Regions from separate parts of the Peribacillus sp. NPDC097295 genome, predicted to be linked through region 1. Evidence: a T-box and tRNA genes for the amino acid it is inferred to sense, from the RefSeq annotation. Region 1 holds a T-box; the other holds one or more tRNA genes.
The links. The T-box of region 1 lies ahead of glyQ (glycine--tRNA ligase subunit alpha). A T-box ahead of a tRNA ligase gene usually reads a tRNA of that ligase, here a tRNA-Gly.

Region 1 (12,511 bases):
AATCGTAACAGATTAAAACCTGGTCCGTATTCCTTTTTAAAAGCTGGATGTGCTGGTCGGTTAGAGCGGTTCCCATCGTAGCAACCGAATTCTCTACTCCAGCACGGACTGCTGAAATACAGTCGGCAAAGCCCTCGAAAATCACGACTTGTTCTTTCTTGCGAATGTGTGGCCTTGCATGGTGGAAATTATATAAAGTTTTACTTTTATTAAAGATCGGTGTTTCGGGGCTGTTCAAATATTTGGGCTCATCGTCCCCCATTGCTCTACCCGAAAACGCAATCGTATTCCCTTGATGATCCATAATTGGAAACATGACTCTATTTCTGAAACGGTCAAAGTATGACTCATCTTTTTCCCTGTAAATAATAAGCCCAGCCTGTTCCATAAACTCGGGTGGAAAGCCTCTTTTTAAAAGAAACTTGGAAACAAAGTCCCATGAATCCAATGAATATCCGATTTGGAACTTTTCAATCGTTTCTTCGGTAAATCCTCTCGCGAGGAGATACTCGAGAGCTTCCTGGCCTTCCTTTGTATTTACGAGAAGATGATTGTAAAACTTTCGAAGCAAGTCATGGGCTTCCAGCATCTGTTGAGACCCTGCCGGCATATTCGACCGTTTGGAATCCTTATTTATTTCAACTTCTAAAGGCACATTCCCTTTTTCGGCCAGGACCTTTGCAGATTCCACAAAATTATAACCTTCTATATCCATTAAGAAGGTAAAAATATTCCCGCCTGCTCCACAACCAAAACAATGGAAGATCTGCTTCTCTGTGGAAACGGAAAATGATGGCGAGTTTTCACCATGAAAAGGACAAAGACCGAAATAATTCCGCCCTTGCTTCTTCAGCTGAACATATTCTCCAATCAAGTCGACGATATCCACTGCTTCTCTGATCTGATTTATCTTTTCATCTTCTATACGACCATTTGTCATTTTTTCACCTTGCAATTTTGGTGATAGTTTTTTAATTCGATATTGAATCCGGATTCCCTGCAAAGTTCGACAAAGTTTTCAAAAGTTTATTTATAAAATTTGTTCGATCATCCTTTGTAAAGGCTTTCGGTCCTTTCGTATGCTTACCTTGCCTGCGAAGTTTTGCTGACTGATAACGCATATCGAGAAGCATTGAAATATTCTCATTTGTATATTCTTTTCCCCTTGGGGATAGAACATAAACGCTTTTAGGTAGCAAGGTACCAGCTAATCCAATATCTGCAGTAACAACAATATCACCCTTTTTTACTGAATTAACTATACGAAGATCTGCTGCTTCCTTATCTGCATCGACGTATACCCATTTGCCTTCCGGATTGTTCATCATATTTTTATATGATGCAACAAAACAGACATCGATATCATATCTTCTTGCACATTGAAGGATTTCATCTTTCACCGGACATGCATCGGCGTCAACATGTATCATTGGTTTATTTATCATACCTTTTAATTCTACATCATTCTGCATAATCCTTTTTCTCCCCTAAACTTTATCGAGATATAATGAAACTTCTAACTACCTATGATGAAAAACATGTGCAAAAATTTCATTTCCCTTGCTTATGTCCTACCCTTTAGGTGATCATTCCAACTTATCTCAAGTCAGTATCAATTATACTGAATATGTCGAATTTTTTTATGATAAAACCTTGACTTCTTATAATCTTTAGTTTATTCCTTAATAATTAAGTCTAAACCTCAAGATTACTTTTTTCTCACAATTTTTTATTATAATCTATTTTATTAAAAGATGCTATCATTTAGATGTAGTAATTTATTTTCACAAAAATTATCTTGTGAATATTTTAACAAAAGAAAAATTATGTAAATATATTCTATATTTTACATCTACATTCCAATCACCCTTAAGCATGAAAATGTGAGCTAACACTAAAAGTGTCCAGCTCACATTTTGACCGATCTCCATTTGAAGTATAAAAAACCTATCTATCACCGATTTTTATTTTGAAGGATATTCATAATTAAATTGGCTGTTTCTTCGACGGCTTTATTCGTAACATCAATGATTGGACAGTCCAGCCTCGAAATGATTTTATCAAAGTATGTCAACTCTTCTTTGATACGCTCCACGTTTGCATATATGGCATGATCATTAAGTCCAAGTGACTTTAATCTTTCCTTACGGATATGGTTTAACTTTTCGGGACTGATCTTTAACCCAATACATTTTTCAGGCGGCACTAGGAATAGTTCTTCTGGTGGCTCCACCTCTGGCACTAAAGGTACATTGGCGACTTTATAACGTTTATGGGCTAAATATTGAGACAAAGGTGTTTTGGACGTGCGAGAAACACCAACCAACACGATATCCGCGCGTAAAATCCCACGAGGATCCCGTCCGTCATCATATTTCACTGCAAATTCGATGGCTTCCACACGTTTAAAATAATCATCATCAAGCTTTCTTACAAGCCCCGGCTCATTAAGAGGTCCTTTAGACGTTCTTTCTTGAAGGATATCCATGAGCGGTCCTAAAATGTCATAAGCAGACAGGTTTTCTTTTTTGACCTGTGCTTTCATGTAGTCTCTAATAGCTGGCTTTACCAGGGTGTAAGCAATGATTGCCCCATCCAATTTAGCCAGTGAAATTACTTCATCCACGTTTTGTTCATCTTCAATGTACGGAATCCGTTTAATAGTAAAAGCAGAACTAGAAAACTGGCTAGCTGCTGCTTTTGTAACTAATTCCGCTGTTTCTCCTACTGAATCCGATACAACATATATGATAGAACCGTTCATATTCTCCGTCATTCCCTTTGCAAGCCCCCTAATAGCCTTCATCAGCTAAAGCTACGAATGCTTTTGTTATATTGGTTTTCGTCACTCTTCCAATTACCTCATAGCCTTTTTCTGTATCTTTAACGACAGGTAATGAATCAATTTGTTTCTCGATCAATTTTTTTGCAACATCGATCAAAAGATCTTCTTTGGTACACATCGTAATGTTTGGCATCCTTGTCATAATGATATTGACAGGGATGGAATTAAGTTCTTGCTTTCCAATACTTGCACGAAGCAAGTCTTTCCTTGACAGTACACCTACGAGTAAAGCGTGCTTATCCACTACAAACATAGTACCGACATCTTCCAAGAACATCATGACAATTGCATCGTATACTGAAATACCCTCGTCCACAACGACGGGAATCGATTGATGGTCCCGGACATACAGATGGTTCAGGCTATCTGTCAAGAGCTGTGTACCTGAGCGGCCTGTATAGAAATACCCGACACGCGGACGCGCATCCAGAAAGCCAGCCATCGTTAGGATAGCCAAATCCGGACGAAGTGTTGCTCTCGTAAGGTTCAATCTATCTGCAATATGCTCACCAGTAATCGGTCCATTCTCTTTAACAATTTGTAAGATCTGTTCCTGACGCTTATTCAATTGAATTGTAATCACCACCCCACTGCTTTTCGCAGAGTAAAGTAACAAAGGATCTTTATGTAATAATTATATACTATATCATTTGATAAAAGCAGTTTTCATCTCTTTATTAGTTTATTAATCGGAAACCCTTAGCAAAAAGGGCTCCGATTAATGGATTATGAAAGGATTATTTTATTCACGGCCGCAAAGCTTGACACTAAATCGCTGACTTCTTTCATAAGCGATAGACGATTATTACGTACGGATTCATCGTCCGCCATGACCATTGTATGTTCGAAATATGCCTCGATTTCGTTTTGAAGAGAAATAAGCATGTCGAAATGTTCCATCTCATCATTTGTTTTAGCATACTGAGTAGCGACAGTTCCGAATTTCGCATAAATCGCTTTTTCCTGTTCATTTTCAAAGGCAGCTGGGTTCACCGTTACCTTATTGTCGCATTTCACAGCGATATTCATGACACGGCTTAACGCTTCAAGACTTTCTTTAAATCCTGCTTCATCTTTTTTGGCTTCCAATACTTGAGCCCGTTCGACTACAGAATGGATATAGCCCATTTCATTATGCAACACAGCGTCAATTAAATCATAACGAATGTGTAGTTCTTGGAGTAAATGCTTCACACGTGCTTTAAAGAAGGTATGCATATCCGATTTTACATCTTCCAGATCACGTTTCAATAGACCTTTTGCTTCAAGTCCTTTCAGACCTAGAGTGATTAGTTCCTCTAATGTGATATCCCATTTTTTCTCTGCTAGAATTTGAACGACTCCGCTTGCTTGCCTTCTTAATGCATAAGGATCCTGAGAACCGGTAGGAATCACTCCAATAGCGAAGAATGATGCAAGTGTATCGATCTTTTCAGCTACACTAACAAGTGCCCCAATTTCAGAAGGCGGTACATCATCATCCGCATGACGAGGCATATAGTGTTCATTGATTGCAGCGGCTACTTCCTTCGCTTCACCTTTTAGTAAGGCATATTTTTCACCCATATACCCTTGTAATTCAGGGAACTCATAAACCATATGACTCACAAGATCGAATTTGGCAATTTTGGCAGCACGGAGCGCTAAATCCTTATCCACTTTCAGATTTAATGCATCCACCAATGCACCAGTCACTTCTGTTACACGACCCGTTTTTTCGGCTAGTGTACCGATTTCCTCATGATAAACGATGCTATCAAGCTTTTTCAAAGCGTCAGCAATCTCTTTTTTCTGATCTTCCTTGTAGAAGAAATCTGCATCGGATAAACGGGCACGTAATACCTTTTCGTTCCCTTTTGATACTTTATCCAAATGGCGGTCATCCCCATTTCGAACGGTCACGAAGAAAGGAAGCAACTTTCCTTCTTGATCCTTTACAGGGAAATAACGTTGGTGCTCCTTCATCGAAGTGATCAATACCTGTGAAGGAAGTTCAAGGAATTCTTCTTCAAAACGACCAAATAGCACGGTTGGGTATTCGACCAAGTTATTTACTTCTTCCAGAAGGTCTTCATCCACCGGGATGATCCACCCGTTCTCTTGTTCTAGATTTTTAATTTGCTCTAAAATGACATGACGGCGTTTCTCAGGATTAGCCATGACAAATTGTTCGTTTAACGAAGTTACGTATTGGTCAGGAGTATCAATGATTGCACTTTCACCTAAAAACCGGTGGCCTTTTGTTTCTCGACCCGTTTCTACGTCCGCGATAGTGAATGGAACCACTTCTTTACCAAATAAGGCAATCAACCATTTAATCGGACGAACAAAACGAAGCTCTTGATTGGCCCAACGCATATTTTTCGGGAAGGTCATGCCAGTTATGATGTCCTGTAGTTCGGATAATAGCTTTCCAGTCGGCTGTCCTTTGATGAATTTATTCACATGGACATACTCCACGCCTTTAAGTTCTTTAAAATATATATCTTCAGCAGTCATGCCTTGGCCTCTTACAAAACCTAATGCCGCTTTTGACCAGTTCCCTTCGCTGTCCACCGCAATTTTCTTAGCCGGCCCTTTTGCCTCTTCTTCGATGTCCTTCTGCGACTCTGCTACATCTTTTATCAAAATAGCCAAACGTCTTGGTGTTGAAAACTCTTCAACTTCGCCAAATTCAATCGCTTTTTGGGTCAACCATTTTTGTACTTTATCGGATAGCTGTTTCATAGAGGCTGTAACAAAACGAGCCGGTAGCTCTTCCAATCCAATTTCCAATAACAAATCACGCTTGCTCATTTGTATTTTCCCCTTTCACTTTCAGGATCGGGAAGCCTAATTTTTCCCGCTCTTCATAGAAGGTTTTTGCAACCTTACGCGCTAAGTTACGACAACGGGCAATATAACCCGTTCTTTCCGTTACTGAAATGGCACCTCTCGCATCCAAAAGATTAAAGGTATGTGAACATTTCAATACATAGTCATAGGCAGGATGCACAAGGCCCTCCTCCATTTGACGATGCGCTTCCTTTTCATACATCGTGAAAAGTTGGAACAGCATATCAACGTCGGAAGTCTCAAATGTATATTTCGAATGCTCGAATTCCGGTTGCCCAAAGATATCGCGGACTGTAAAACCGTCTGTCCATTCAAGTTCAAAAACATTCTCTTTTTCCTGGATGTATGATGCCAGACGTTCAATTCCGTATGTAATTTCGACGGAGACAGGCTTGCACTCAAGTCCGCCTACTTGTTGGAAATAAGTGAACTGAGTGATTTCCATCCCATCCAGCCATACTTCCCAGCCAAGGCCCGCACAACCAAGGGAAGGGTTTTCCCAATTATCCTCCACAAAGCGAATGTCATGCTCAAGCGGATCAATGCCCAGCTTCCGTAACGAGTCCAGATAAAGTTCCTGGATGTTATCCGGAGAAGGCTTCATGATGACTTGGAATTGGTGATGTTGGTAAAGACGGTTAGGGTTTTCTCCATAACGACCGTCTGCAGGACGACGTGAAGGTTCCACGTATGCAACGCTCCATGGCTCTGGTCCAATTGCTCTTAAGAAAGTATAAGGGCTCATCGTTCCGGCACCTTTTTCGACATCATAAGCATTCATTAAAATACAGCCCTGTTCAGACCAATGCTTTTGCAAAGTTAAAATCATATTTTGAATATTCATCGTACACCTCCAGATTATTTAAAACGGCTTACTTAACTTCAGGGACGGGAACTCTCTTTTACCGGTGATTTTCATTTCCTTAGGCAAACAAAAAACTCCCGTCCCTATGCGTAATGCATAGGGACGAGAGTTTACCCGCGGTTCCACCCTAATTGCCGTCATTGAACGGCCTCTTTTCAAACCTATCATGCTCCGGAACGCCCTTCCCTGTATCTCCATATCCCGGCTTGCACCATCCCGGGTTCGCTTGTATGGATAATGACAGGTACTCTTTTCCATCAATGCATTCTTCTTATTTTAATGATTAAAATTTTATACAAACAAACAAGGAAAGTCAATAGTTCAAACTTAAAACAAATCTTTCATCGAATCAATCTGTTTTAAGAATTTTTTGGACTTTAGATGTAGCCCCGAATATTCTTCATAATAGGCATCAATGATTTTCGCCAATTCTTTTTTCGTCTCCGGTTTAACAGATATGTTCCCCAGCCTAGATAAATCGAAATAATAGAAAATCCTCAGGAGTTTGACAGCTGAAGATGAAATTTTATAATGATAGGGATCTTTATCCAAACAGCGGTGACAAATAAAGCCGGCTTCCCTTAGGGAAAAAGCGAACTCCCCCTCGGTCTCCCCGCAAACGGCACATTGATTCAATACCGGATTGATTCCATTGACAGGAAGCATTTTCATTTCGAAAATGAATTTCAAAACCTCTGCGTCGTATTCTTCATTTATGTAATGCAACGTTTGTGAAAGCAATTCAAACAGATATGGATTTGCCTTCTTATCATCCACACTCTTATCGAGTAATTCTACGATATAGGAAGCATAGGCAGTGGCAAACAGGTCCTCCCTGATAAACCGCAGCGAGTCGACCATCTCACCCTGTTGGAGGCTTCCAAGGCCGCTCGATGTAGTAACAAGGAAATACCCGGAGCAAAAAAGCTGGGTCACGGCGGCAAGCCTGCTGTTTGGCTTGCTCGCCCCTCTTGCCATAACCCCTATTTTCCCTAGCTCACGGGTATAAATTGTAATGATTTTATTGTTTTCTCCATATGCAGTCCGTCTTATGACAATGCCTTCGCATTTTTGTAGCATAAAAGACACCACCCATACTTGACAAGCTAATCCTTAAGATACAGGAAAATCAATATCAGCTAGCTCTTCATTCGATACTAATGGTCTTTCCTGCCTTTCGACTTCTATCTCCTTATAAAGCAAATAGGTGTCCACATTACCTGTCTCACTAAATAACTCCCAGGTAAAATCCAACATATAAAGCCCACCTTTCTAAGTGACTAGCAATAAGATGAATATCCGTCCTTATAGATTAGCTTGACCGCTTTCTACACTTTCATGAAGCGTAAAATTTGTTAATTAATATTCTTTCTCATCAAATCCAAAATCGCGTAGTTGGCTTGCTTTATTACGCCAGTCCTTTTGGACTTTAACCCACAATTCAAGGAATACTTTAGAGCCCAATAAGTTCTCAATGTCAATCCTCGCACGACTGCCGACTTCTTTCAGCATTTTCCCTTGCTTACCGATGACGATGCCTTTTTGTGAATCCCGTTCAACAATGATGGTCGCCATAACGTTAATGGTGTCGCTGTTATCCATTTTTTTGATTGAATCGATCACCACAGCCACGGAATGCGGAATCTCTTCACGAGTCAAGTGCAGGACCTTTTCACGAACCAATTCAGAAATAATGAAACGTTCCGGATGGTCTGTCACTTGATCGGCAGGGTAAAACTGTGGACCTTCAGGAAGATGTTCCTTAATCTGAGCAAGCAATGTATCGACATTATTGCCTTCAAGAGCTGATATAGGCACCACCGCAGCAAATGGATAGAGCTTTTGATATTTTTCAATGATCGGTAGCAAATCATCAGGGTGCATCGTGTCAATCTTATTGACTACAAGGAAAACCGGTGTTTTAACGCTTTGTAGCTTTTCGATGATAAACTCATCACCACGGCCGTACCCTTCTTCGGCATTGATCATGAACAAAATCAAATCGACCTCTTTCAAGGTATTTGTTGCAACCTTCATCATAAAGTCTCCAAGCTTATGCTTTGGTTTATGAATGCCCGGTGTATCAATGAAAATCATTTGAGAATCATTTTGCGTAAGGACGCCTTGCACTTTGTTCCTAGTTGTTTGTGGCTTATCACTCATGATGGCAATCTTCTGGCCGATTACCCGGTTCAAAAAAGTACTTTTGCCGACATTTGGACGGCCAATGATGGAGATGAAACCTGATTTGTATCCTTTTACCTGTGTATCGTTAACTAATTTATTCATTCAAATCCTCCGGTGAAAAAGCTCCTGGAAGCAATTCCTGTACTGTTAATTCTTTGGTGTCGCCTTTCAAGTTGGTTAATACGACTACCATATCTTGCTCACATAGTTCTGAAATAACCTGTCTGCAAGCTCCGCAAGGGGAAATCGGCCGGTCAGTATCCGCCACCACAGCAAGCTTCTTGAACTGTTTGTCATTATGGGCATAGGCGCTGAATAATGCGGTTCTTTCCGCACAGTTGCACATGCTGTAAGCTGCATTTTCGATATTACATCCATGATACACCTTACCATCGGCCGTTAACAATGCAGCCCCTACTTTAAACTTCGAATAAGGGACATATGCCTTTTCCCTAGCTTTTTTAGCTTCTAATATCAATTCATTCGTATTCACTTTACAATCCCTCCTCTATTGGATGAAAAAAACTTACAAAATAGCCATTTTCGGTAAAAAAATGATCAGTCCAACTATTATAGAAAATATAGCATATATGAATACAGCCCCCGCTGCAATATCTTTTGCCTGTTTGGCAAGAGGATGGATTTGATCGGTCACCAAATCCACAACACGTTCAATTGCAGAATTCACTAGCTCTAATGCAATCGTACCAGCAATTGCCGCCAAAATAAACAACCATTCGATCCCGTCCAGCGAATAATGCCAGCCAAAGAACACGACAACTAGCATTACCACGAAATGTATTTGAATGTTCCGTTCAGTCCGCAACGCTTCCAAAATCCCCTGGCAAGCAAATGAAAAGCTTTTAATGAGTGGATATTTTGGTTTATCCTTCTCTCGAGAGGCCATATTCTCCCAATATCTCCTTTTGTCTAGAAAACATCACTTTTTCATCTTCCTCAGTCATATGGTCATAGCCTAACAAATGAAGAAAACCATGTAAGGCTAAAAAGCCAAGTTCACGATCAAAAGAATGACCATATTCCTCGGCCTGCTCTTTTGTCCGTTCAATTGAAATAATAATATCACCAAGCATGCGAGGCATTTCCGCCCCAATAATTTCGACTTCTTCCTCGCCCATTTCTTCCAGTGCAAAAGAAATGACATCCGTAGCCGAATCCTTATTACGATATTCTTTGTTAATCTCTTGAATCCGTTTATTGTCTACAAAAGTGACGGAGAGTTCCGTCCCCTCTTCGATTTTTTCTTTTTTCGCCGCAAATTGCAAAATGCTTTCAACAAGCTGCTGACCATTTTCCGTTACTTCATTCGTTTCATCCATTAAATCCATTGTTAAAATCATTTTTTCACCTTCTGTCCTAATTTATCCATGTCAGGATACTCAATCCTTGAGTGGAAGATACCATTCAGCGATTCACAAAGAGAATGCTTTACGATACTCAATTCTCTCATAGTAATGTCACATTCATCAAATTGTCCGTCTTGAATCCGGTCACTGATGATGAAACTTACCAGTTCTTCAATCTTCTCGGGTGTAGGGTGTTTCATCGACCTTACTGCTGCCTCTACACTATCAGCAATGCCGATGACGGCCACTTCCTTCATTTTCGCCATTGGACCTGGGTACCGGTAATCCACTTCACGGGTCGCTTCATCTTCCTTGCACGCTTTGTGATAGAAAAATTTCAATAAAGTCGTTCCATGATGTTGTTCCGCAATATCCACAATTTCTTTCGGGAACTTATGACTGCGAAGCATCTCCCCGCCATCCACGGCATGTGCAACGATAATGTCCTTGCTCGTTTCAGGCTGCAGCTTATCATGCGGATTTTCTTCATTCAGCTGATTCTCGATGAAGAAATGTGGCCGCTTTGTCTTGCCTATATCGTGATAATAAGAACCGACCCTTGCAAGCAAACCATTCGATCCAATGGCTTCACATGCCGATTCCGCTAGATTGGCCACCATTACACTATGATGATAAGTTCCAGGCGCTTCAATCAAGATTTTCCTCAAGAGAGGATGATTTGGATTCGACAGTTCAATCAGCTTTATTGACGATAAAATCCCAAAGCCAGATTCAAAAAACGGAAGCAATCCCATCGTTAATACAGCTGATCCAAGCCCAGATCCAATCGCTGCGGCTGCATGGTATAAATATTCTATTTTTGTATAGTGTCCATCCATAATAAAAATAAGCGAATATACAAAAGCGATATTAATGAATGACATCATTAGCCCAGCTATCAGAACTTTTGATTTAAAATTAGAGCGCGATAATATAATGATGGCCATCAAACCGCTAAAGATGATATATAACCCCATCGAGAAGTCAAGATTCCCTGGCGTATCGCCATTAAATATTATCGTACCATAAGAACCTAACAAAATTGTCATTCCCACAGCCAATTTATCATTTAATAATATCTTGATAAGCATGGCCGCCATGGCCGCCGGGAAAATATATTCCAAATTTGTATCTTTAAGTTCAGCAATGATGCTGACCGTTTTCATCGTCGCCATGGCAAAAATGAAAACTAAGCTGAAAATCAATAAGTGATTGTACTTATTATCTCTCTTCGATATGGAATAGTAAAAGAAGTAATAAAAAGCCGTAAACGTTAAAAGGATGTATAGGAAAAGGCCCACATAGGGATATATGGTAGACTCGGTACTTAAAAATCCAGCCAATTCAAGCTGCCTGTACACATCTCGGTCCACTAACTGATTTTCCTCAACGATAATCTGCCCCTGTAAGATCCTGATAGGCTCCACGCTCTCAACTGCTTTTCGACGTTGTTCCTCCGTTTTGTCTTTATCAAAAAATACATTCTGAATGATGGCAGAGCGTGCGAGTGATGTAGAGACCTTTTTCATATCACTATTTATGCTCATATAACTCAGTTCATCTACCACTTTCTTCTTGGCATTCTCGACATCATTGGCTGAAATTCTATCACTCATCACGTTATTTACAGCCGTGATAGTTGAGTCCCTGGCAATTTCCAGCTCGTCTTCCTCTGCTTGTACCAATGCAAGGAAAACAGATTCCTCAATGCTTTTATTGACTTCCTCCGTCAATTTTTCTTTCAATATGGATACCTTTTGACCATCCGTCTTGTTGATATCTTTTTTACTGCCTTTATTAGGATCTGTTTCTTTTTTCACCTCAATCGCTGAATCAAATATGGAAGAAATCAGATCGACCTTATTTTTTGCATATTCTTTTTTTAAGGTATAAACATCTGCCACCTGTTTAGACATCTCTTCTTTTTCTTTTGCAGTCTTATATGTATCTTCTATAGTCTTGGTGGATCGGATTGTCTGTTCTGCAGGCTTAAAAAGTTCCACTTGGACTTTTTCAGGCTTTACATTGGACAGCATCAACACGTATGCAAACAAACCAAGTATGATAAACAAAAGCACTTGAAAAAAACGATGGACCAATAGGCCTTTTATTTTAGTGAAAAAATTTTGGGTTCGATTCAAAGAAGGTCCTCCTAAAAAATGATGTTAAACTCTAGATATGTAAAATCATAACAGTTTTCCCCTTACTTTTCACCATTGTTATGACGAAACACCCATACATTACCGTAAATTCTCCCTTTAATCGAATGGGGCTACTAACCGCCATGAAAAAATCCGCCATTCAATGGCGGATTTCACTTATTCCTTTGCCTGTTCATATGCTGTAATGATTTTGGCAACAAGCGGGTGCCTTACTACATCACTCTGTTCAAAGTAAACAAAGGAAAGACCT
Region 2 (12,511 bases), on a different contig from region 1:
TCAGCCATTTGTTGCGTCCATGTCTCTTTACGCTTTCCTTTAGTACGAATCTCGTAATAATTGGAAATCGTTTCATTGTATGCTTCAAGCTGACCGATGAAGGTCTGTTTATCCGTTTGATAGCCATTTTCATGATATACATTGGACATAGGAAGCCTTGGCTTCTTATCTGAACGTTTTTTAGGATACCCGACAACAAGGCCGAATAAAGGGACGACACGATGTGGGATGTCCAGGATTTCCGAAACTTGCTGAAGATCGTTACGGATGCCACCGATGTAGCAAATGCCAAGGTCCATCGATTCAGCAGCAAGCGCCGCATTTTGAGCAGCGAGTGCGGCATCGATGCAGGCCACCATGAATTTTTCCGTACTTTCAATTGGTGCCGTAAGATCCTGATCTTCTATCTCTGCAACCATGTCCATACGATGTAAATCTGCGCAGAATACGAATAAATGTCCATTATTCTCTACATATGATTGAGGTCCCGCCAAATCTGCAAGTTTGGCTTTCTTTTCCGGATCCGTCACCCCGATGATGGAATATGCTTGGATATAGCTTGAAGTCGAAGCTGCCTGAGCACACTCGACAATAGTGGAAATCTGTTCTTTGGACAATAACTTGTCCTCAAATGAACGAACGGAACGGTGGTCTAATATTTTCTCGATCATGTTATTCATTTCTTTTCCCCCTAAATATATGTATGGAGAAATATCCGTCAGCGAAGCATCCCCTCCACGCTGACGAATTCCTCATCAATATTCTCTTTTTAATTCCAAATCGCGGTAATCCTGTTGTCTTAAAGCTTCATATATCAAAATGGCGGCCGTATTGGAAAGGTTCAATGACCGGATTTTATCCGTCATCGGAATCCGGAGACAGCGGTCCATATTTTCATTGATCAATTCTTTTGGCAGTCCTGTCGTTTCGCGTCCGAAAATGAAGAACACTTCACTTTCTTTATCACTGTAATCGAAGGTTGTATGTGGTTGCTCACCAAATTTCGTTAAGTAATAAAACTCTCCGCCGGCATTCTTCTCAAAAAACTCTTCCAATGAATCATAATAATGAATCTTAACATGTTCCCAATAATCGAGCCCAGCCCGCTTAAGCTGTTTGTCATCCGTTGAAAATCCAAGCGGACGGATAAGGTGCAGGTGTGTATCCGTTCCTGCGCACGTTCTTGCGATGTTGCCTGTATTTGCTGGAATCTGTGGTTGATATAAAACTACATGTATAGCCACTTCATTTTCACCTCTAGTTTAAACTTCAACTAATTATAGCATTAAACAAACAGACTAAAAACAATCACACTCCATCTAATATCATGAAAAACTTATAGACGATATTCGGGGTATATCTGGACGAATCCTCATACGTCCAGTACCGGTGACGACTATTCATCGTATGGGCGTTCACCAGTGGCATTCCATTTTGATCCTTTGACGTCACAATCAAGTTATGGTCGAACCGCCCATTCCCTTCAAAGTCGATGCACAGGATGTCACCGAGGTTCAATTCTTGTGCCGTCCCCACTTCTTTTGTCCTGATCCCTTTACCACCCTTGAGCAAATGATATAAAGAATGAGCAGTCGTCCAGGTATAGCTCCAGTTCTTGCCCCTGATCCACCACCCTTTATTTTTGTTCGGCGCCCCCCACATCGGGATGCCCCCTGCATGCAAACACTGGGAAATATAATTGGTGCAATCATCGGTGAACTTGTGATAATCCGGGTTAAATTCATTCCACCATCGCTCGGCATACTGAACCGCCTTCATCCGGTCATATCTATAAGAAAGCCGCTCCAAACCCACTTCCAAATTTTGCGGGATTTCAATAGAGTCAAGACCCGGCTCAAGTTCCCGCTCTTCTATTAGATATCCATCCCGGAACCTTGCTTCCCTTTCTTCCATTTCCTCTTCTATATAAAATCCATCCTCCTGTTTCATCAAGTATTGCAGTTGCACTTGATAGCCAAGGATCTGAACATCTCCTTCATGCCGCTCCGAGTGAACCTTTCCAGCAGCATTCACACGTACAATTTCCGTAGAATGTTTCTTCAACGCTTCCTTTTTCAAATAGATTTTACCCTCCCCCCGTACATGCTCATCGGAAGTGTAAAGTTCCACCCTTTCCTGTAAAAGCTGTTTCAACTGTTCCCTCAAAATCAAACCCTCCTTCATAAACACCTCTTTTAATGTGTATGAAGGAGGGCATGGACAAAAACACAATTACATTAAGGATGAAAAATGCCTACTTTGCCGGGAGCGGGGACATTTATCGGTCTGTTTGTCAGTTTTATCGGTCCATTTCGGAATTTTATCGGTCAAAAGGGTACTTTTATCGGTCTATTCTGCCTTTTTATCAGTCAACCACCCAAATGGAAATGACCCCGAATTTTCTATTCGGGGTCTTTTCTTCGAACTATTGCTGTGTAATCGTGAATTGCAGTCCTTTTTCAATTTCAGCTAATACTTCTTCATCACGTTCCTTCAACCTGGCTTCTTCCAAGATGGATGCCGATTGTTCCTGACCAATCTTTCCAATCGCCCATGCGGCGGTTCCACGCAGTACGGGACGCGGGTCTTCCTTCATGATCTGGATCAATTCCGGCAATGCCGTTTCGTCCTTAAAATGAGCCAGTGCCAGAATGGCATTCCGTTGAATCGGCTTTTTACCACGCCACGATCCGGAAACATGACCATATGTCTCTTTAAAATCACGATTGGAGATGGTGAGCAAAGGTTTCAGCAGCGGTTTGGCAAGCTCGGGGTCCGGCTCCATTTCCTCATGGAAATGAAAATCCATCCCTTTGTTTTTTGGACAGACCGTCTGGCACGTATCACATCCATACAACCGGTTGCCGATTTTCGTCCTGAACTCATCCGGAAGAAAGTCTTTGGTCTGCGTTAAAAAGGCAATACAGCGCTTGGCATTCAATTGCCCCCCCTGCACAAGTGCACCTGTAGGGCACACATCCACACACTTATTGCATGTGCCGCATTGATCCTCCATCGGCTGATCCGGCTCAAACGGCAAGTTGGTGATCATGTCACCTAAATATACATACGAACCAAATTCCGGTGTGATGATCATGCTATTCTTAGCACTCCAACCGATTCCTGCCCGCTCAGCAACGGCCCTGTCCGAAAGCTCACCCGTGTCGACCATAGATTTCGCCATGGCCCCTGGGACTTTCTCTTTGATAAAATCCTCCAGGAGTTGCAATTTCTTACGTAAAACCGTATGATAATCCGTTCCCCAGGAAGCCCGGCAAAAAATCCCGCGCCGCTCGCCTTTCTTACTTTGAGGGGCGTTCTTCAACTTCGACGGGTACGCAAGCGCGATCGAAATAATCGATTGCGGTTTATCGAAGATCAATTCGGGCCTGACCCTTTTTTCGATATCTTTTTCTTCAAAACCGGACTGATAATCCAGCTCCTGCTGCCGGATGAGCCTGCTTTTCAATTCAGTGAAAGTCGTGGCCGACGTAAATCCAATTTTATCGATCCCGATTTCCTTGCTATATAAAATCACTTCTTGCTTGAATGCATGCATATCCATTTCTATCACCTTCGTTCTCTTCATTCTACCCAATGATGCTTGTAACATATCAAACCATTGGTATCTATGATAAACTAATTTCAATCATTTTTGGAGGTGTATCACTTGGAAATTAAGATTTCCTCTAATCTCGGCAGCAAAATCCCCGATTTCAAGGTGGGGGTCATTACATACAAAAAGATTGAAGTCGGCCCCTCACCGCAAATGGTAAAAGGGAGACTTCAATTATTCCAGGAAGCTCTATTTTTCGACCTGGAAGAAAAGGAACTCACGGATTTTCCAGGTATCAAGGAATGGCGCGAAATTTTCAAAACAGCTGGAACAAACCCATCACGCTACCGACCTTCCGTCGAGGCCCTCTATCGCCGGGTCAAAAAGCAGAATTACTTAACGCCCATCCATTCGGCCATCGACTTGAATAATTTCTTCTCGCTTCTATACGAAGTTCCGATCGGTATTTATGATACCGACAAATTAACAGGAGATATCTCGATTGATATCGGCGGAAGTACAGACAAGTATAACGGCTTGAACGGCCGGTTGAACTCGATGGAAAACATGATTGTTTCCATTGATGATCACGGCGCGTTTGGGAGCCCCTATGTCGATTCAGAACGGACGAAGGTCACCGAAGAAACGAAAAATTCCATCCAAATCATTTATTTACAAGCGAAGACGCCAATCAAAGAAGCGGAACAGCTAACGAAGTCATTGATGGACATGTTCCTCGAGATTCACGGCGGGGAAGGAACGTATTCTGTCCTAGAAGGTTAAAACAAATAAAACATGGGTCGCGTATTACATGACCCATGTTTTATTCTTGTAATCAGTTTTGCAGTTGCAGTTGCTGCGTAGCAAGCTTTCGATACAAGTCGTGAGTGGTAAGCAACTCTTCATGGGTTCCTGCTCCAGTAATCCGACCTTCTTCCACTACGAGCAATTGGTCCGCTTCGATCACGGTCGAAAGCCTATGGGCAATAATCAGTGTCGTCCGTCCAGCCATCAGGTTTTTGATGGCCTGCTGAACAAGCAGCTCCGATTCACTATCCAGATTCGAGGTCGCCTCGTCCAGCAACAGGATTTTTGGATTACGCAGCACAGCGCGGGCAATGGCAATCCGCTGCCGTTGACCACCTGACAACTTCACGCCCCTTTCCCCTACCTCGGTATCGAAACCATCCGGCAGCTTTTCGATAAATCGATCGGCATTGGCCATTTTTGCCGCACCCATGATTTCTTCCAATTCCACAGGGCGGCCCAATCCATACGCTATATTCTCTTTTATCGAACCGGTCATGATCGGACTTTCCTGTGATACATATCCAATTTGCGACCGCCATAGCGAAAGGTCAATATCCTTGATTGGCACCGGTCCCAACATGATTTGCCCATTTGTCTGTTCATAAAACCGTTCAATCAACGAGAATATCGTCGTCTTTCCACCACCGCTCGGTCCCACAAGGGCAACGGTCTTATTAGCTGGAACCGTAAACGATATGTCATGTAAGATTGGCTTGGCCGTTTGATAGGAAAATGAAACATTCTTGAATATAAAATCCGCCGTAACCAACGTATCATGCTTCCCCTCATATGTTTCACCGGGTATCGAAAGGACGTTCTGAATCCGTTCCGTTGCCCCCATTGCCTTTTGAAAGGCCGTAAAGAACGAGGCTAGCTGACTGAATGGAACGATGATTTGAATCATGTAGATGATGATGGCCACTAGCGTCCCTGCGGTCAAGGCACCGGAAGCCACCCGTACTCCCCCATATCCGATCAGGATCACAAGGATCACCATCATGACCGTCGTCATGAAGGGGGAAATGATGGCCTGGATGCGCGCCTCCTTCAGGCCGAAACGAAAGAGCTCACTAACGCCACCATGGCCTTTTTCCCGTTCTATCGCCTCTGCATTATGAGATTTCACTAGGCGGACCTCACTCAGGACCCTCCCTAGGTTTCCACTGAAGGTAGCCATCTCATCTTGTGTCTGCTTAGAGACTTTATACATCTTCCGACCAAGCGGAATCAGGATCAACATAGACAATGGCACGATGCTCAGCATGATGGTCGTCATCCGCCAATCCAACATGAATAAAATGATGACCGACCCGACTATCGAAATGATGCCTGAAATGAATGTCACGAAATGATTGGTGATGATCGTCTTGATTGTATTCGTATCCTGGGTTATCCGGCTTAGCGTCTCACCGGACTGGTGGGAATCGAAAAAGGATATCGGCAGTTTCAACGTATGGTCCCACAGTTTCCGACGGATACCGGCCACAACATTTTCACCGATATAGCTCAAAAAGTAATAAGAAAATCCTCCCGCAACGGTCTGGACGATGAATGCACCAAGTAACAGGAAGATCGTCGTCCTCTCAATCCCGCTTCCTGACACCATATCGACCAGATTCTTCGTGACCAATGGCACCACAAGGCTCGCCACCGTTTCCACCAAACTCAACACCATTACAAAGGTGACCATTCCCATTGGTATCTTTTCCGATCTTAACAAGGAAAAAAATGATTTGATATTCAACTTCTTATCCATGAACAACCTCTTCTCTCCATATACAATTACCTAGATTATAGGCAAAAGAACAGATACTTACAAATATAGGCATTAAAAAAACCCAGCTGTAACAGCGGGATTTCTTAATCGAGCATATAAAAAACGCAAAGCTTCGTTCTCCAAGTAACGAAACCCTGCGTTATGAGTATGTAAAATTGGAGCGGGTGAAGGGAATCGAACCCTCATCATCAGCTTGGAAGGCTGAGGTTTTACCACTAAACTACACCCGCATGGCTTTTGTAGAATTTTGTCGAATAAACTAATAAAATTATTATAAAGGTTAATAGAATAAAATGCAATGGTTAATTGAACTTTTTTTCACAAGTCTTTTTTACCACTCATCCATGAATGTTTAGCATTCTAGTAAATATAAAAAACCCAAGGCCCCGTTCTCCAGGTAACGAAACCCTGCGTTATGAGTATGTATGATTGGAGCGGGTGAAGGGAATCGAACCCTCATCATCAGCTTGGAAGGCTGAGGTTTTACCACTAAACTACACCCGCAGGTTTTTGTAGAACTTTGTCGAATGACTAACAACAAAAATAATTATATAGCTAATTCTAAAGAAATGCAATAGTCTTTTAAGAAAAAAATTATAATTTACTGAGATATGACTATTCTATGCTTTGGCCTATAAAAAATGTTAAAAAGTTCCCTAAAAAGAGAACTTTCCAATCATCGAGGTGATTAGGACCAGATGACTTCCATAAGCCGTGGATAAACTTGATCTGCCGTCTCAAAGAGCATGATCAACTTTCGGAATCCTAAATCCGGTTGAAATTCTCCATCTAGGGAATATGCATAGCGGATGGAAATCGTCCCATTCTCCTCGTACAACTTCGAATATCGGAAATTTGCATTATATTCATTCAACAACCTATGTACATCCATTTTCTTATCAGGATTCTTTAGTTCCGCTACATTGAAACAAAATAAGTCCGCCACCTTTTCATCTTGATTAAAAGAAAAGACCAAAAAGACCTTCCACCCATCCTTTAACTTCTGTTCGGCCCTGAAAAAGGTGATACCATCCTTCTTCAGCTCATTCATAAAGATTTTTTCCCGGTTTAAGAAATCGCGGAATTTCGCAACGTTTGACATAGTCCATCACCTTTCTGTCTGTATTTACATTTTATATGGAAGTTTGGATTATTTACACATATTTCAATAAAAAAAGACAAAAAATTTAGATAGCCATCATGAGACCAAAGAAAAAGGCATAGTAAAGGTCTCTCTCTACTATGCCTGTGATGAAAAATTATAACGTTGCATATTTTGGATCGGCAACTTTTACAAGTTGCTTGCCAAGATTTTTACCTTCGAATAAGTCTAAAAATGCTCCAGGCGTGTTCTCGAACCCTTCCACAATCGTTTCTTCATATTTCAGTTTACCTTCTTGCAGCCATTGGCCCAAGGCTGAAGCGCCTTCTTGGAAACGATCCGCATAATTGCCGACTGTGAAACCTTTCATAAGCGCACTCGTTTTAATCATCGCGGATTGCAGACGCGGTCCAAGATCTTTTCCTTCTGCATTATAAGAAGAAATCGCACCACATAATGGAATACGTGCATTCGTATTTAATAATTTGAAAACAGCATCTGTTACTTCTCCGCCAACATTATCAAAATAAACATCCACGCCATTAGGAACAGCATTTTTCAAGTCTGTTTCAAAACTATCTTTCTTATAATTCACCGCTCCATCAAAGCCCAATTCTTTAGTTAAGTACTCAATTTTTTCATCCGTACCGGCAATGCCTACTACCTTGGCCCCTTTGATTTTAGCGATTTGTCCAACTACCGAACCAACAGCTCCAGCTGCTCCGGACACAACGACCGTTTCGCCTTCTTGTGGTTTACCGATATCCAATAATCCAAAGTATGCTGTTAATCCCGTCATTCCCAGTATCCCTAAATGAGTCGTGATTGGCGCAACTTTAGGATCAATCACTCGGACTTGCTTTTCATTGACGATCGTATATTCTGCCCAGTCAATGTTCCCCACAACGACATCTCCCTGCTTGAAGGAATCAGATTTGGATTCTACCACTTCAGCCACTACGCCGCCCGTGATGACCTTGTTCAATTCAAATGGGGCAATATATGATTTAGTGTCTTGCATTCTTCCACGCATATAAGGATCAACGGATAAATAAAGTGTCCGTACTAGCACTTGATTATCTTCTGGTGTAGGAACTTCACGCTCCACAAATTTGAAGTCTTCTTTTGAAGGCATCCCTTTTGGTCGGTTTGCCAAAGTGATTGTTTGTTGTTTTGATTGTGTCATGTGTATTCCTCCTTGATATTTACTACATAATATATAAAAGTAAGCGTAGCATTATCTAATAACTTCGGTCAAAATTTATGCTTACTTTCCTTCCATACTATTCTATTATGTAGCCCTTATGGTAAATCCTAAACGTTCCATCACCATTCCTCTCTCCTTACACCACTAATCATGTTTTCCCTATACAGACCTTTCATATATCTGGTACACTATTATAGTTACCAAGGGTAACTATAATGGACGAGGGGGCAATGAAAATCGAGACGTATCGCAAATTCTTCCATCAATTAGTGCTATTATACAGGCCTTTTGAAAATAACCTTAATATCGAGCTTGGTAAACACAATCTATACAGAGCGCAATGGACGATTTTGTACCGTTTATTTAATGACGGTCCTTCAACGCTTGTAGAGCTATCCAATTATCAAGGTGTGGAAAAACCGACGGTCACACGGACCATTAACCGATTGGAAGAACTCGGTTATGTGGAACAAATCCCAGGTAAGGATAAGCGTGAAAAAATCATGCAACTTACTGACTTGGGTAGAAATATCTATCTGGAAGTACGTGTGACCATCGATCAATTCGAGCAGGATATCTTGAAGGGCATTACGGAAACTGAACAACAAGAGGCCATTCGCATTATGCAAGACATACGACAAAAACTTATAAAGTGAGGAGACAAGAAAATTGCAACAATCTAAACAAAAATTGTGGACGAAGGACTTTACCATCGTTTCTTCCGTCAACTTTTTCATCACGTTAATCTTTTATTTATTAATGGTCACTATCGGGGTCTATGCGGTAGAAGAATACGGTGCCACAACGAGCCAGGCAGGACTTATAACCGGAATTTTCATTATCGGTTCATTAATTGGCCGACTCATGATCGGTCGCTTCATCAATTCAATCGGCCGGAAGAAAACATTAATCATGGGATTGGTTCTCTTCACATTGGCGACCATCTTATACTTTGTGGATTTCGGAGTTTCCTTTCTCCTCTTTAACCGCTTAATTCATGGTTTTACGATGGGAATGGCCGGCACTGCCTCAGGAACGATCGTGGCCCAGATCATCCCGGTCACGAGAAAAGCGGAAGGCATCGGCTACTTCAGCATGAGTGCAACATTGGCTACAGCAATCGGTCCCTTCATCGGCCTTTCCTTAAGTCAGCATGCTTCATTTCAAGTGATATTAGGATTCTCCGTGGCCTTAGGCATAATCGCGGTGATTACATCCCTTTTCGTATTTGTTCCTAAATTAGAGACCTCAACCAAGGCATCTGAGGTTAAAGGCTTTAAGCTCTCTAGCTTTATTGAGCCAAACGCCGTTCCAATTGCAATCATTACGCTACTAGTCGCTTTCTGTTACTCCAGCGTCCTGTCCTATATTAATTTTTATGCGATTGAAATTAACCTGGTCAGCACGGCAAGCTTCTTCTTCCTTGTCTATGCGGTCGCCGTATTGGTATCGCGTCCTTTCACAGGCCGCTTAATGGACTCCAAAGGTGCGAACTACATTATGTACCCTACCTTCATTATCTTCGCTGGAGGTATGTTACTTCTAAGTACAGCAACCACAAGTTTTACCCTGCTTTTAGCCGGGATCCTGATCGGCCTTGGCTTTGGCAATATGCAATCGAGCACCCAAGCCATCGCTGTCAAATTGACGCCGCCTCACCGTATGGGGCTGGCCACTTCCACTTTCTTTATCGCACTTGACGCGGGACTTGGTTTTGGACCTTACCTTCTAGGATTCATCATTCCAAAAACGGGATACAGCAATTTGTACATCATCTTGGGTATCCTCGTCCTTGTCACTACTGTTCTTTACTATTTCTTGCATGGAAAAAAAGAACGTGCATCAATGCAAGAGCTTAAGAAATCCGGATTGGCTTGATATAAGATTTAAATAAAAAAGTAGCCAGAAGAGATCATGATCTCTTTCTGGCTACTTTTTTTATGCTTGTTTTTCGCGTGCGTTTTTAATGAAAAGGGAAACAACCAGACCAACGACTGCAAGAAGCAAACCAAAAATAAAGGCGTCTTGAACACCTGCGGTCAACGCTGCGCCTAGAACGGTTGGGTCTAAAGGATTCTCCACTTCCATCATATACGATTTTTGCGAAGCTGACATGATCGTAATCGCTACTGTCGTACCAATTGCACCCGACACTTGTTGCAATGTATTCATTAAAGCAGTTCCATCGGGATATAGATCTTTCGGGAGCTGATTAAGGCCATTTGTCTGTGCAGGCATCATCACTAAGGAGACACCGACCATCAATAACGAATGCAGGACGATGATCGTGGTGATCGTCGTTTCCGTCGTGACATTCGATAAGAACCATAACACGATAATCACGATGATGAATCCTGGAGTGACTAACCCTCTTGGACCATACTTGTCAAAAATGCGACCAGTTATCGGAGACATGATCCCGTTCAGGATTCCACCCGGCAATAGCACAAGACCAGCCGTGAAAGCAGCTAATGCCATTCCCGTTTGCAAGTACAGTGGCAATAGGATCATGGAAGACAGTATGACCATGAAGGCAAGGAAAACCGTGATTAATCCTAATGTAAACATTGGGTATTTCATGACTCTCAAATCAATCATCGGCTTTTCCATCTTCAATTGTCTTAATGAGAATGAAAGTAAGCCAATCAAACCGATAATAAGGGTAATTAAGACGATGGCACTACCCCATCCTTTATCCCCGGCCATGCTGAAGCCATACACGATTCCGCCAAAACCGATCGTCGATAAGATAATCGATGGAATGTCGATTTTAGGTTTAGTAATAGGTGAGACATTTTGCATGTAAACCAATCCAAATAATAAGGCAAAAACAAGGAAAGGCAAGGAAATCCAGAAAATCCAATTCCATGTGAGGTGTTCAAGAATCAGGCCAGAAACCGTTGGTCCGATCGCTGGTGCGAACATGATGACAAGGCCCATTAGCCCCATCGTTGCCCCACGTTTATGAACCGGGAAAATCAATAATATCGTATTGAACATAAGTGGTAACAACAATGCTGTTCCAATCGCCTGAATGACACGAGCTACCAGCAACAGGCCAAAACCTGGAGCTATTGCGGCTACAAGCGTCCCAATGATGGAAAATATCAATGAAGCAAAGAATAATTGACGAGTACTGAACCACTGAATCAAGAGCCCTGAAACCGGGACTAAAATCCCCAGAGTCAATAGATATCCTGTCGTTAACCACTGTATCGTGGAAGGGCTGACACTGAATTCTTCGATTAAATCGCCCAGTGCCATATTTAAAGCTGTTTCACTAAATAGTCCGATGAACCCTGCTATTAGAAAAGCGATCAATATAGGGGTCGTTCGAATAGCCGGATTTGGACTTTGTTGCTGTGTTGCATCTGACATAAAATTAATTCCCTCCAATTATTACTTGAATTGACCTAGCTATTCATAGTTTTTCTGGTAAGTCTTATTTACCTATAAATAATGACGGGATAAGTTTGGCAATCGCTTCTAGAGGTTCCGCATTTTTCGCCGTTAACGATAACAGGATACCTCCTTCGATTAAAGCATTGATAACAATGCTCAAATCTTTCGACCGCTCTACACTGTATCCCGCATCCAGAAATTTATTCACATAAATGGATTGCCACTGAGCAAAAGCATCCTGACAGGCCATTCTGATTGGTTCACTCGTTGAATATGTTTCTGCCGCTATCGTACCAATTGGCAAACCAATGAGCTCTCCCTTTTCACCGAACAACTTAGATACTTCATAGACATGATCCTGAAGTGCCTTGACAGGGTCCTCATTACTCTCGAATACATGTTTTATATCCCGTAAGACAACCTCTTTAGCATGATTAATCGCCTCGATGGCGAGTTCCTCTTTGCCCTTAGGGAAATAATGATAAAGCGAACCTTTTGGAATGTTGCTTTCCTCAATGATTCCCTTTAGTCCTACACCATAATATCCACGGATTCTAAAAAGTCGAGAAGCAGCTTCAATAAGGATTTCTTTAGATGTTCGTTTATCACCCATTACTGAATCACTCCTAGAAAATTATAACAACCGGTCTATTAGTA

Region 2: it has a tRNA-Gly gene. The T-box ahead of glyQ (glycine--tRNA ligase subunit alpha) is inferred to sense a tRNA for this amino acid. The anticodon was not compared.

Annotation. Positions count from the first base shown of each region.
Region 1 is NZ_JBIWCW010000004.1:371,785-384,295, forward strand. It holds gene dnaG (DNA primase) at 1-940, opposite strand, end outside; gene ACIQXN_RS10480 (YaiI/YqxD family protein) at 972-1,472, opposite strand; gene ACIQXN_RS10485 (pyruvate, water dikinase regulatory protein) at 1,955-2,776, opposite strand; gene ccpN (transcriptional regulator CcpN) at 2,793-3,431, opposite strand; gene glyS (glycine--tRNA ligase subunit beta) at 3,572-5,641, opposite strand; gene glyQ (glycine--tRNA ligase subunit alpha) at 5,628-6,524, opposite strand; T-box leader at 6,641-6,815, opposite strand; gene recO (DNA repair protein RecO) at 6,873-7,625, opposite strand; gene ACIQXN_RS10510 (YqzL family protein) at 7,659-7,802, opposite strand; gene era (GTPase Era) at 7,905-8,834, opposite strand; gene ACIQXN_RS10520 (cytidine deaminase) at 8,827-9,225, opposite strand; gene ACIQXN_RS10525 (diacylglycerol kinase family protein) at 9,259-9,639, opposite strand; gene ybeY (rRNA maturation RNase YbeY) at 9,617-10,093, opposite strand; gene ACIQXN_RS10535 (HD family phosphohydrolase) at 10,090-12,240, opposite strand; gene ACIQXN_RS10540 (PhoH family protein) at 12,418-12,511, opposite strand, start outside.
Region 2 is NZ_JBIWCW010000003.1:35,821-48,331, reverse strand. It holds gene nfsA (oxygen-insensitive NADPH nitroreductase) at 1-680, opposite strand, end outside; gene trmL (tRNA (uridine(34)/cytosine(34)/5-carboxymethylaminomethyluridine(34)-2'-O)-methyltransferase TrmL) at 756-1,244, opposite strand; gene ACIQXN_RS06490 (amidase domain-containing protein) at 1,309-2,166, opposite strand; gene queG (tRNA epoxyqueuosine(34) reductase QueG) at 2,426-3,565, opposite strand; gene ACIQXN_RS06480 (B3/B4 domain-containing protein) at 3,671-4,339, shown strand; gene ACIQXN_RS06475 (ABC transporter ATP-binding protein) at 4,392-6,122, opposite strand; tRNA gene ACIQXN_RS06470 (tRNA-Gly) at 6,300-6,373, opposite strand; tRNA gene ACIQXN_RS06465 (tRNA-Gly) at 6,574-6,647, opposite strand; gene ACIQXN_RS06460 (YbjN domain-containing protein) at 6,832-7,245, opposite strand; gene ACIQXN_RS06455 (NADP-dependent oxidoreductase) at 7,403-8,431, opposite strand; gene ACIQXN_RS06450 (MarR family winged helix-turn-helix transcriptional regulator) at 8,683-9,108, shown strand; gene ACIQXN_RS06445 (MFS transporter) at 9,122-10,330, shown strand; gene ACIQXN_RS06440 (DHA2 family efflux MFS transporter permease subunit) at 10,391-11,830, opposite strand; gene ACIQXN_RS06435 (TetR/AcrR family transcriptional regulator) at 11,895-12,467, opposite strand.